Regions from separate parts of the Streptomyces sp. NPDC058576 genome, predicted to be linked through region 1. Evidence: riboswitches for the same ligand, from Rfam matches in the RefSeq annotation. Region 1 holds a riboswitch; the other holds the start of a gene.
What was found. A riboswitch is a leader RNA that binds a small molecule or an ion and turns the genes downstream of it on or off. The one in region 1 is predicted to bind S-adenosylmethionine.

Region 1 (4,217 bases):
CTGCTGTTCCTGTACGTGTTCGGCGCGATGGCCGAGGAGCGCATGGGGCGGGTGCGGTTCGCGCTGTTCTACCTGGGATGCGGCTATGTGGCGCTGGTCTGTTACGCGGCGGCGCACGCGGACTCCGAGCAGACGCTGGTCGGGGCGTCGGGGGCGATCTCCGCGGTGCTCGGCGGCTTCCTGTACCTCTTCCCGAAGGCACGGGTGACCAGCCTGTTCCCGTTCCTCTTCTTCCTGCCGCTGCGCTTCCCGGCCTGGATCGTGCTGGTCTTCTGGTTCGGGCTCCAGTGGGCGGCGGCCCAGGCCGCGGACGCCGGGCCGGGGGTGGCGTATCTGGCGCATGTGGCGGGGTTCGCGGCCGGGTTCCTGTACGCGTGGGTGCGCTATGGGCGGAGGGCTAGAGTGAAGGTTCCAGCCACGGCCACCGAGGGAGACAGCCAGCCGTGATCACCGCGATCGTGCTCATCAAGACCAGCGTGGACCGGATTCCGGAGATCGCCGAGGCCATCGCCGCGCTGGACAGCGTCAGCGAGGTCTTCTCCGTCACCGGCACCTACGACCTGATCGCCATGGTCCGGGTCGCCAAGCACGATGACCTCGCCGATGTCATCCCCGGCCGGATCAGCAAGATCCCTGGGGTCGAGGGGACCGACACCCATGTGGCGTTCCGTACGTACTCCCAGCACGACCTGGAAGCCGCGTTCGCCATCGGCCTCGACGCGTAGCCCCGGCATCCTTCGGCCGGGGACGGGCAGCGCGCCCGTCCCCGGCCGAGGTGTTTTCGTGACGCCGGCGTCCTCAGACCTGCGCGGCCTCGCCGCGGTCCGGGACGCAGCGGCCGTCCTCGGTGCGGTAGTTCCACTGGGCGCCCTCGCGGACCAGCTCGGAGACCGCCCGCAGGAACCGGTCGATGTGCTCGTCGGGCGTGCCGGCCCCGAAGCTGACGCGGATCGCGTTCAGGGACCGCTCGCCCGGCTCGGCCTCCGGCGCGCCGCACTCGCCCGGGTCCTGCGGGTCGCTGCCGAGCAGGGTGCGCACGAGCGGGTGGGCGCAGAAGAGTCCGTCGCGCACGCCGATGCCGTACTCGGCGGAGAGGGCGGCGGCGAAGTGCGAGCTGTTCCAGCCGCGCACCACGAAGGAGATGACGCCGACCCGGGGCGCGTCGTCGCCGAACAGCGAGAGCACCTGCACCTCGGGGACCTCGGCCAGCCCCGCACGGACCCGGGACACCAGCTCCTGCTCCCGGGCGACCAGGGAGTCGAAGCCCGCTTCGGTGAGGGCCTTGCAGGCGGAGGCGATGGAGTAGACCCCGATGACGTTGGGCGAACCGGCCTCGTGACGGGCGGCGGTGGTGTGCCAGTCGACGTCCACCCCGCCGTCGGCGCGCCGGGCCACCTTGCGGGACGCTCCGCCGCCGGCGAGGTACGGCTCGGCCGCCTGGAGCCAGTCGGCGCGGCCGGCCAGGACTCCCGAGCCGAAGGGCGCGTACAGCTTGTGGCCGGAGAACGCGACCCAGTCGACGTCCAGTTCGGCGATGTCCACCGGGTGGTGCGGGGCGAGCTGCGCGGCGTCCAGGACGATGCGCGCGCCGTGCGCGTGGGCGGCGGCGGCCAGTTCCCTCACCGGCCACAGCTCGCCGGTCACGTTGGACGCGCCGGTGACGCAGACGAGGGCGGGCCCGTAGGGGTCGCGGTCGGCGAGCGCGCGCTCCAGTGCCTCGACGGCCTGGCCCGGGGTGCGGGGCGCGTTGAGGTAGGTGACCTGGGCGTCGCGCCAGGGCAGCAGGGACGCGTGGTGCTCGGTCTCGTAGACGAAGACCTGGCAGTCGGCGGGGATCGCGGCGGCCAGCAGGTTGAGGGAGTCGGTCGTGGAGCGGGTGAAGACCACCTGGTCCTCCGCGCGGCAGCCGAGGAACTCCGCGACCGTGCGGCGGCTGTTCTCGAAGAGGTCGGTGGAGAGCTGCGAGAGGTAGCCGGCGCCGCGGTGGACGCTGCCGTAGTACGGGGCGTAGGCGGCGACGTCGTCCCAGACCCGCTGGAGGGCCGGGGCGCTGGCGGCGTAGTCGAGCGCGGCGTAGGTGACCTCACCGCCGGTGACGAGCGGAACGGTGACGTCCTGGCCCAGAACGGGCAGCGGGGCACAAACCGACGAGTCGAGGGCAGCGGTGGGGACAGACATGGCGAACTCCCGTAACAGGCAGGCGAAATCTGCGCGCCTGCGGTTACGCGGCGGCGCGGAGAAGGAAGGAAAGAAGGGTGCGCGGAAGAAGGGCGGTCAGCTCAGGGCGGGAAAAAGCCCTGGGACGTGCCCTAGCGCATTCGCTTGCTCACAGAAGGCTCCCTAGGGACCAGGACCCCGGGGGCTGGCATCCGCTGGATGCCGAGGGGCCCGCGCTTGCCGCAGACCTCGCTGCCTACGGCCTGGTCTTCACCCGGGGCACCCCGCCACGGACGGAGGGTTGCCGGACAGCGGGCCGGGGCCGTAGTCGCTGTCACTCATGACCTGCGCAGCATCTTGCCATACGTATGCACACGCGCAAGGGCGCAGTCCGGCATCCGGACCGCGCCCTGCGTCACACCGTGTGCTCCGGAGGTGTCTTCCCGTCGCGCTCAGGCGTTGCTGGCCGCCACCCAGCGCTCCAGCGCCCGCTTGGCGGCCCCCGAGTCGATGGCCTCGGCCGCGACGAGGATCTTCGCCGCGAGCTGTTCCGTCAGCGTGCCGGGGCCCGGGTCCAGGGCGACCAGGGCCGCCGCCGAATTGAGCAGCACCGCCTCCCGCACCGCGCCGCCCTCGCCGTCCAGCAGGCGGCGGGCCACATCGGCGTTGTACGAGGCGTCGGCGCCGCGCAGCGCCTCGACGGGGACGATGGGCAGCCCCACGTCGCGCGGGTCGAAGGGCTCCTCGCGGACCGCGCCGTCGCGGACCACCCAGACCCGGGAGGTGGCGGTGGTGGTCAGCTCGTCGAGCCCGTCGTCGCCCCGGAAGACCAGGGCGGAGTTGCCCCGGTCGGCGAGCACGCCCGCGACGATGGGCGCCATCCGGGCGTCGGCGACGCCGACCGCCTGGGCACGGACCTGGGCCGGGTTGGTGAGGGGGCCCAGGATGTTGAACGTGGTCTGCGCGCCGAGTTCCTTGCGGGCCTTGGCGGCGTACCGCAGGGCGGGGTGGAACTTCACGGCGAAGCAGAAGGTGATGCCCGCCTGCTCGGCGACCTCGACGACCCGCTGCGGGGTCAGCTCCAGGTTGACGCCGAGCTTCTCCAGCACGTCGGAGGAGCCGCTCGCGGAGGAGGCGGCCCGGTTGCCGTGCTTGACGACCTTGGCGCCGGTGCCGGCGATGACGATCGCGGACATGGTCGAGATGTTGACCGTCTTGGCGAGGTCGCCGCCGGTGCCGACGATGTCGACGGTCCGCCCCGGCACCTGGATGGTGTTGGCGTGGGCGTACATCGCGCGGACCAGGCCGGTGACCTCGTCGACGGTCTCCCCCTTGGCCCGCAGCGCGACGGCGAACCCGGCGATCTGCGCGTCGGTGGCCTCGCCGCTCATGATGCGGTCCATGGCCCAGGCGGTCTCCTCGGAGCTGAGGTTCTCGCCGCGCAGGAGGGGGTTCAGGAGGCCGGGCCAGGAACGGTCCGCCACGCTGTCGCCGCCGTTCGGGGTCACAACGTTCATGGTCCGCTCCAGGGTCCACAGCCGGTCAGGAAGATGGCCCCACCCTATCCAGCCGGGGGGACCGCGAAGAGCCCCGTCCATCGAATGGACGGGGCTCTCACGGTGGCGATCAGGTCAGGGGATCAGTGGTGGCCGTGGCCCTCGCTGATCTCCTTGTACTCCTCGGGGGTGGCCTTGGGGATCTGGTTCCCCTCGCCGAAGTACCCCTTGCTGAGCTTGGCGCGCAGCTTCTGCACCGGGGAGATCTTGCGCTTGACGCCGTTCTCGTCGACCGCGGGGCCGAGTTCGAGCGGCTTGTACTGCTCGTGCGCCGTGAGCGTGTGCAGCTGCCCGGGGCTGAGCGGCTCGTGGATCTCGACGAACTCACCGTGCGGCAGGCGCTTGATGATGCCGGACTCGCGTCCGTGCAGCACCTTCTCCCGGTCGCGGCGCTGGAGGCCGAGGCAGATCCGCTTGGTGACGATGAACGCGATGACCGGTCCGACGAAGAAGAAGATCCGGACGAACCAGGAGATGGAGTTCAGCGACAAGTGGAAGTGCGTG
Region 2 (4,217 bases), on a different contig from region 1:
GCCGAGCTCAGCCGACGGCGAGCTTGACCATGTCGGCCTGGGGCCCCTTCTGGCCCTGCGAGATCTCGAATTCAACTCGCTGACCCTCTTCGAGGGTGCGGTACCCGTCCATCTGGATCGCGCTGTAGTGGACGAAAACATCCGCACCACCGTCGACCGCGATGAAGCCGTACCCCTTCTCCGCGTTGAACCACTTGACGGTGCCCTGAGCCATGCCTAACTCCCCTATTACTGGCCCTTGCACGGGACCGCACTTCGCGGACCCGGGTCGGAACTCACCCTCCGACAGGAGAGGGTGTGCGGCGCCGCAGCGCGTCGACCGCGGCCGAATGTATCCGCCCAACTGCCCTCTGCAACAGGTCAATCGGACGACAATTCTGGGCGCAGAAGACCGCGCGAATATGCGGGTTTGCTGTGAATTACGGGCAAGTCGGGCCAGGCAAAGGGCACTTATGCCGCAAGAGGTTCACGTACTTTGGCTGCTTCTTATCGCGGCCGGGCGCATTCTCATATGCGGGCGGCACGGGCAGCGGGTGGGGCTTCCCCAACTGTACCGCGCTCAACCATGCAGAATTGCCCCCTCCGCTTCTCTCGCGGAGGGGGCAACCGTGGTCACACAGTGGTGCGGTGGGGCCGTCGGCGAGCGGCCCGGGCGGTTCAGCAGCCGCCGGCCACCGCGGGGATGATCGAGACGCCCGCGCCGTCCGGCGTGGCCGCGTCCAGGCCGCCCTCGAAGCGCACGTCGTCGTCGTTGACGTACACGTTCACGAAGCGGCGCAGCTTGCCCTGGTCGTCCAGGACGCGGGCGGCGATGCCCGGGTGGTCCTTCTCCAGGGACTCGATGACCTCGGAGAGCTTCGAGCCCTCCGCCGAAACCTCGGCCTGGCCGCCCGTGTACGTACGGAGGATGGTGGGGATGCGGACCTTGACGCTCATGGTGGTGCCCTTCTTCCTTCGTGCCGGTGTGGTCAGGCGGTGCCGAGGCCCGCGGCGCGGAACGCGTCCAGGCTCGGCTTGATGGTCGCCGTGGCCTGCGAGGTGGCGGAGACCGCGTCGAGCGTCTTGAGGCCGTCGCCGGTGTTGACCACGACGGTGGTGAGCGTCGGGTCGATGACACCGGCCTCGATGAGCTTCTTCGTCACGCCGAGCGTCACGCCGCCCGCAGTCTCGCCGAAGATGCCCTCGGTGCGCGCCAGCAGCTTGATCGCGTCGACGACCTGCTCGTCGGTGACGTCCTCCACCGCGCCGCCGGTGCGGCGGGCGATGTCCAGGACGTAGGGGCCGTCCGCCGGGTTGCCGATGGCCAGCGACTTGGCGATGGTGTTCGGCTTCTGTGGCCGTACGACGTCGTGACCGGCCTTGAAGGCGGCGGAGACCGGGGAGCAGCCCTCGGCCTGGGCGCCGAAGATCTTGTACGGCCTGTCCTCGACCAGACCGAGCTTGATCAGCTCCTGGAGACCCTTGTCGATCTTCGTGAGCTGGGACCCGGACGCGATCGGGATGACGATCTGGTCGGGCAGCCGCCAGCCGAGCTGCTCGCAGATCTCGTACGCCAGGGTCTTCGAGCCCTCGCCGTAGTACGGGCGGAGGTTGACGTTGACGAAGCCCCAGCCCTCGCCGAGCGGGTCGCCGATGAGCTCGGAGCAGAAGCGGTTGACGTCGTCGTAATTGCCCTCGATGCCGACCAGCTCACCGCCGTACACCGCGGCCATGACGACCTTGCCCTGCTCCAGGTCGTGCGGGATGAACACGCAGGAGCGCAGTCCGGCGCGGGCGGCGGCGGCGCCCACGGCACCGGCCAGGTTGCCCGTGGAGGAGCAGGAGAGGGTGGTGAAACCGAAGGCGCGGGCGGCCTCGACGGCGATCGCGACGACGCGGTCCTTGAAGGAGTGCGTCGGGTTGCCGGAGTCGTCCTTCACGTACAGGCCGCCGGTGACGCCCAGCTCACGGGCGAGGTTGTCGGCCTTGACCAGCTTGGTGAAGCCGGGGTTGATGTTGGGCTTCTGAGCAACGTCGGCGGGCACCGGCAGCAGCGGGGCATAGCGCCAGATGTTGTCCGGCCCGGCCTCGATGCGCTTGCGCAGCTCCTCCGGGGAGCCGGTGGGCAGGTCGTAGGCCACTTCGAGCGGCCCGAAACAGGACGCACAGGCGAAAAGCGGGCCGAGCTCGAAACGCTCGCCGCACTCGCGGCAGGAAAGCGCCGCGGCGGGACCGAGGTCCGGGGAAGCGGTGGTGGCATTACCTGCGACGGTCTGAACAGCCATGATGGCGGAGGCCCTTTCTCCTCATCTTCCTCGCGACGCATTTCGCCGCAAGACGGAATTGGCACCTTCCCCACCGTGACCTCGCGGTCGGCAGGAGGGTTGCCGGGACTTCAACGGGCCGTTCCCTCAGTCCCTCTGGATGAGCTCTATGGCACGGGATCTTCGATCCAGGCGTTTATGTGCGCTCCGACCCCGACATGCGAGGGTCATCCGCGTTGTTCAAGACTGTAACCGAAGCACCGGACCGTTGAGATAGTCGTCCGAACCGCGAGATGGATCACACACAGGGAGTGCCGACCGTGCTCGAAGAGGTGGAACGCTGGCTGACCAGGCGTTCCTGGTCGTCCGGCGACCGCCCGCTGAACCGGCTCACCGACGCCCGGAGCGCCGATCCGCGCGTCACGTCGGTGAGCGTGGTGCTGCCCGCGCTGAACGAGGAGGCCACGGTCGGCGCGATCGTGGCGACGATCCGCCGGGAGCTGATGGAGAAGGTCCGGCTCGTCGACGAACTCGTGGTGATCGACTCCGGCTCCACCGACGCCACCGCCGCGGTGGCCCGGGCGGCGGGCGCCCGGGTGGTCCACCGGGACGCGATCCTGCCCCGGATCCCGGCCCTGCCCGGCAAGGGCGAGGTGCTGTGGCGGTCGCTCCTGGTGACCAGGGGCGAGATCGTCTGCTTCGTGGACGCCGACCTCAAGGAGTTCTCGGCGGACTTCGTCTCGGGGACGGTCGGCCCGCTGCTCACCGACCCCACGGTCCACTTCGTCAAGGCGATGTACGACCGTCCGCTCGGCGACAGCGCAGGTCAGGGCGGCCGGGTCACCGAACTGGTGGCGCGCCCGCTGCTCAATCTGCACTGGCCGCAGCTGGCCGGCTTCGTCCAGCCGCTGGGCGGCGAGTACGCGGTGCGGCGCTCCCTGCTGGAGCGGCTGCCGTTCCCCGTCGGTTACGGAGTGGAGCTGGGGCTGCTCGTGGACGCGCTGCACACCGTGGGCCTGGACGCGCTGGGCCAGGTCGACGTCGGGGTACGCAAACACCGCCACCAGGACGGGCAGGCGCTGGGCCGGATGGCGGCGGCGATCTACCGCACGGCGCAGCTGCGGCTCTCCCGGGGCCATCTGGTGCGGCCGGCGCTGACCCAGTTCGAGCGCGGCGAGGAGGGCTTCGTGCCCCGCACCCATGCGGTGGACACGGAGGAGCGGCCGCCGATGCGGGAGATCGCGGAGTACGCGGAGCGCCACGCGGCGTGAGGCGGTGGGCGGCGTGGAGCCCTGAGGCGTTTGGCGGCTTCCCGAACGGGCTAGGTTCCGCTACATGGTCACCGAGCATCCCGAAGCCACTGCCCAGGTCCTCGTCGCGTCCAACCGCGGCCCGGTCTCGTACACGCTCGGCGAGGACGGGACGCTCGACGCCAAGCGCGGCGGGGGCGGTCTCGTCTCCGGGCTGAGCGCCGTCGACGACAAGCTGTGGGTCTGCGCGGCCCTCGGCGACGGCGACCGCGAGGCGGTGCGCCGCGGGGTAGGGGAGCCGGGCGTGCGGATGCTGGACATCGACGCCGAGGTGCACGCCGACGCGTACAACGGGATCGCGAACTCGGTGCTGTGGTTCGTCCACCACCTGCTCTACCAGACGCCCGTCGAGCCGGTCTTCGACGCGGAGTTCCGCCGGCAGTGGGCTTCGTACGAGACGTACAACCGGGCCTTCGCCGATGCGCTGGCCGAGGAGGCGGGCCCGGGGGCGGCGGTCCTCGTCCAGGACTACCACCTGGCCCTGGTCCCCGGCATGCTCCGCGAGCTGCGCCCGGACCTCAGGATCGGCCACTTCTCGCACACCCCGTGGGCGCCCGTCGACTACTTCCGGCTGCTCCCCGACGACATCGCCGAGCAGTTGCTGCGCGGCATCCTCGGCGCGGACCGGGCCGCGTTCCTGACCCGGCGCTGGGCGGACGCGTTC

Region 2: another riboswitch for S-adenosylmethionine. It lies ahead of thrC (threonine synthase); the one in region 1 lies ahead of ACFWRV_RS26285 (aminotransferase class V-fold PLP-dependent enzyme).

What each region holds. Positions count from the first base shown of each region.
Region 1 is NZ_JBHXPF010000044.1:15,776-19,992, reverse strand. It holds gene ACFWRV_RS26295 (rhomboid family intramembrane serine protease) at 1-447, shown strand, start outside; gene ACFWRV_RS26290 (Lrp/AsnC family transcriptional regulator) at 444-725, shown strand; gene ACFWRV_RS26285 (aminotransferase class V-fold PLP-dependent enzyme) at 799-2,178, opposite strand; SAM riboswitch class IV at 2,386-2,503, opposite strand; gene trpD (anthranilate phosphoribosyltransferase) at 2,610-3,674, opposite strand; gene ACFWRV_RS26275 (cytochrome bc complex cytochrome b subunit) at 3,797-4,217, opposite strand, start outside.
Region 2 is NZ_JBHXPF010000005.1:19,964-24,180, forward strand. It holds gene ACFWRV_RS05625 (cold-shock protein) at 8-214, opposite strand; gene ACFWRV_RS05630 (MoaD/ThiS family protein) at 658-936, opposite strand; gene thrC (threonine synthase) at 969-2,264, opposite strand; SAM riboswitch class I at 2,283-2,410, opposite strand; gene ACFWRV_RS05640 (glucosyl-3-phosphoglycerate synthase) at 2,564-3,514, shown strand; gene ACFWRV_RS05645 (trehalose-6-phosphate synthase) at 3,579-4,217, shown strand, end outside.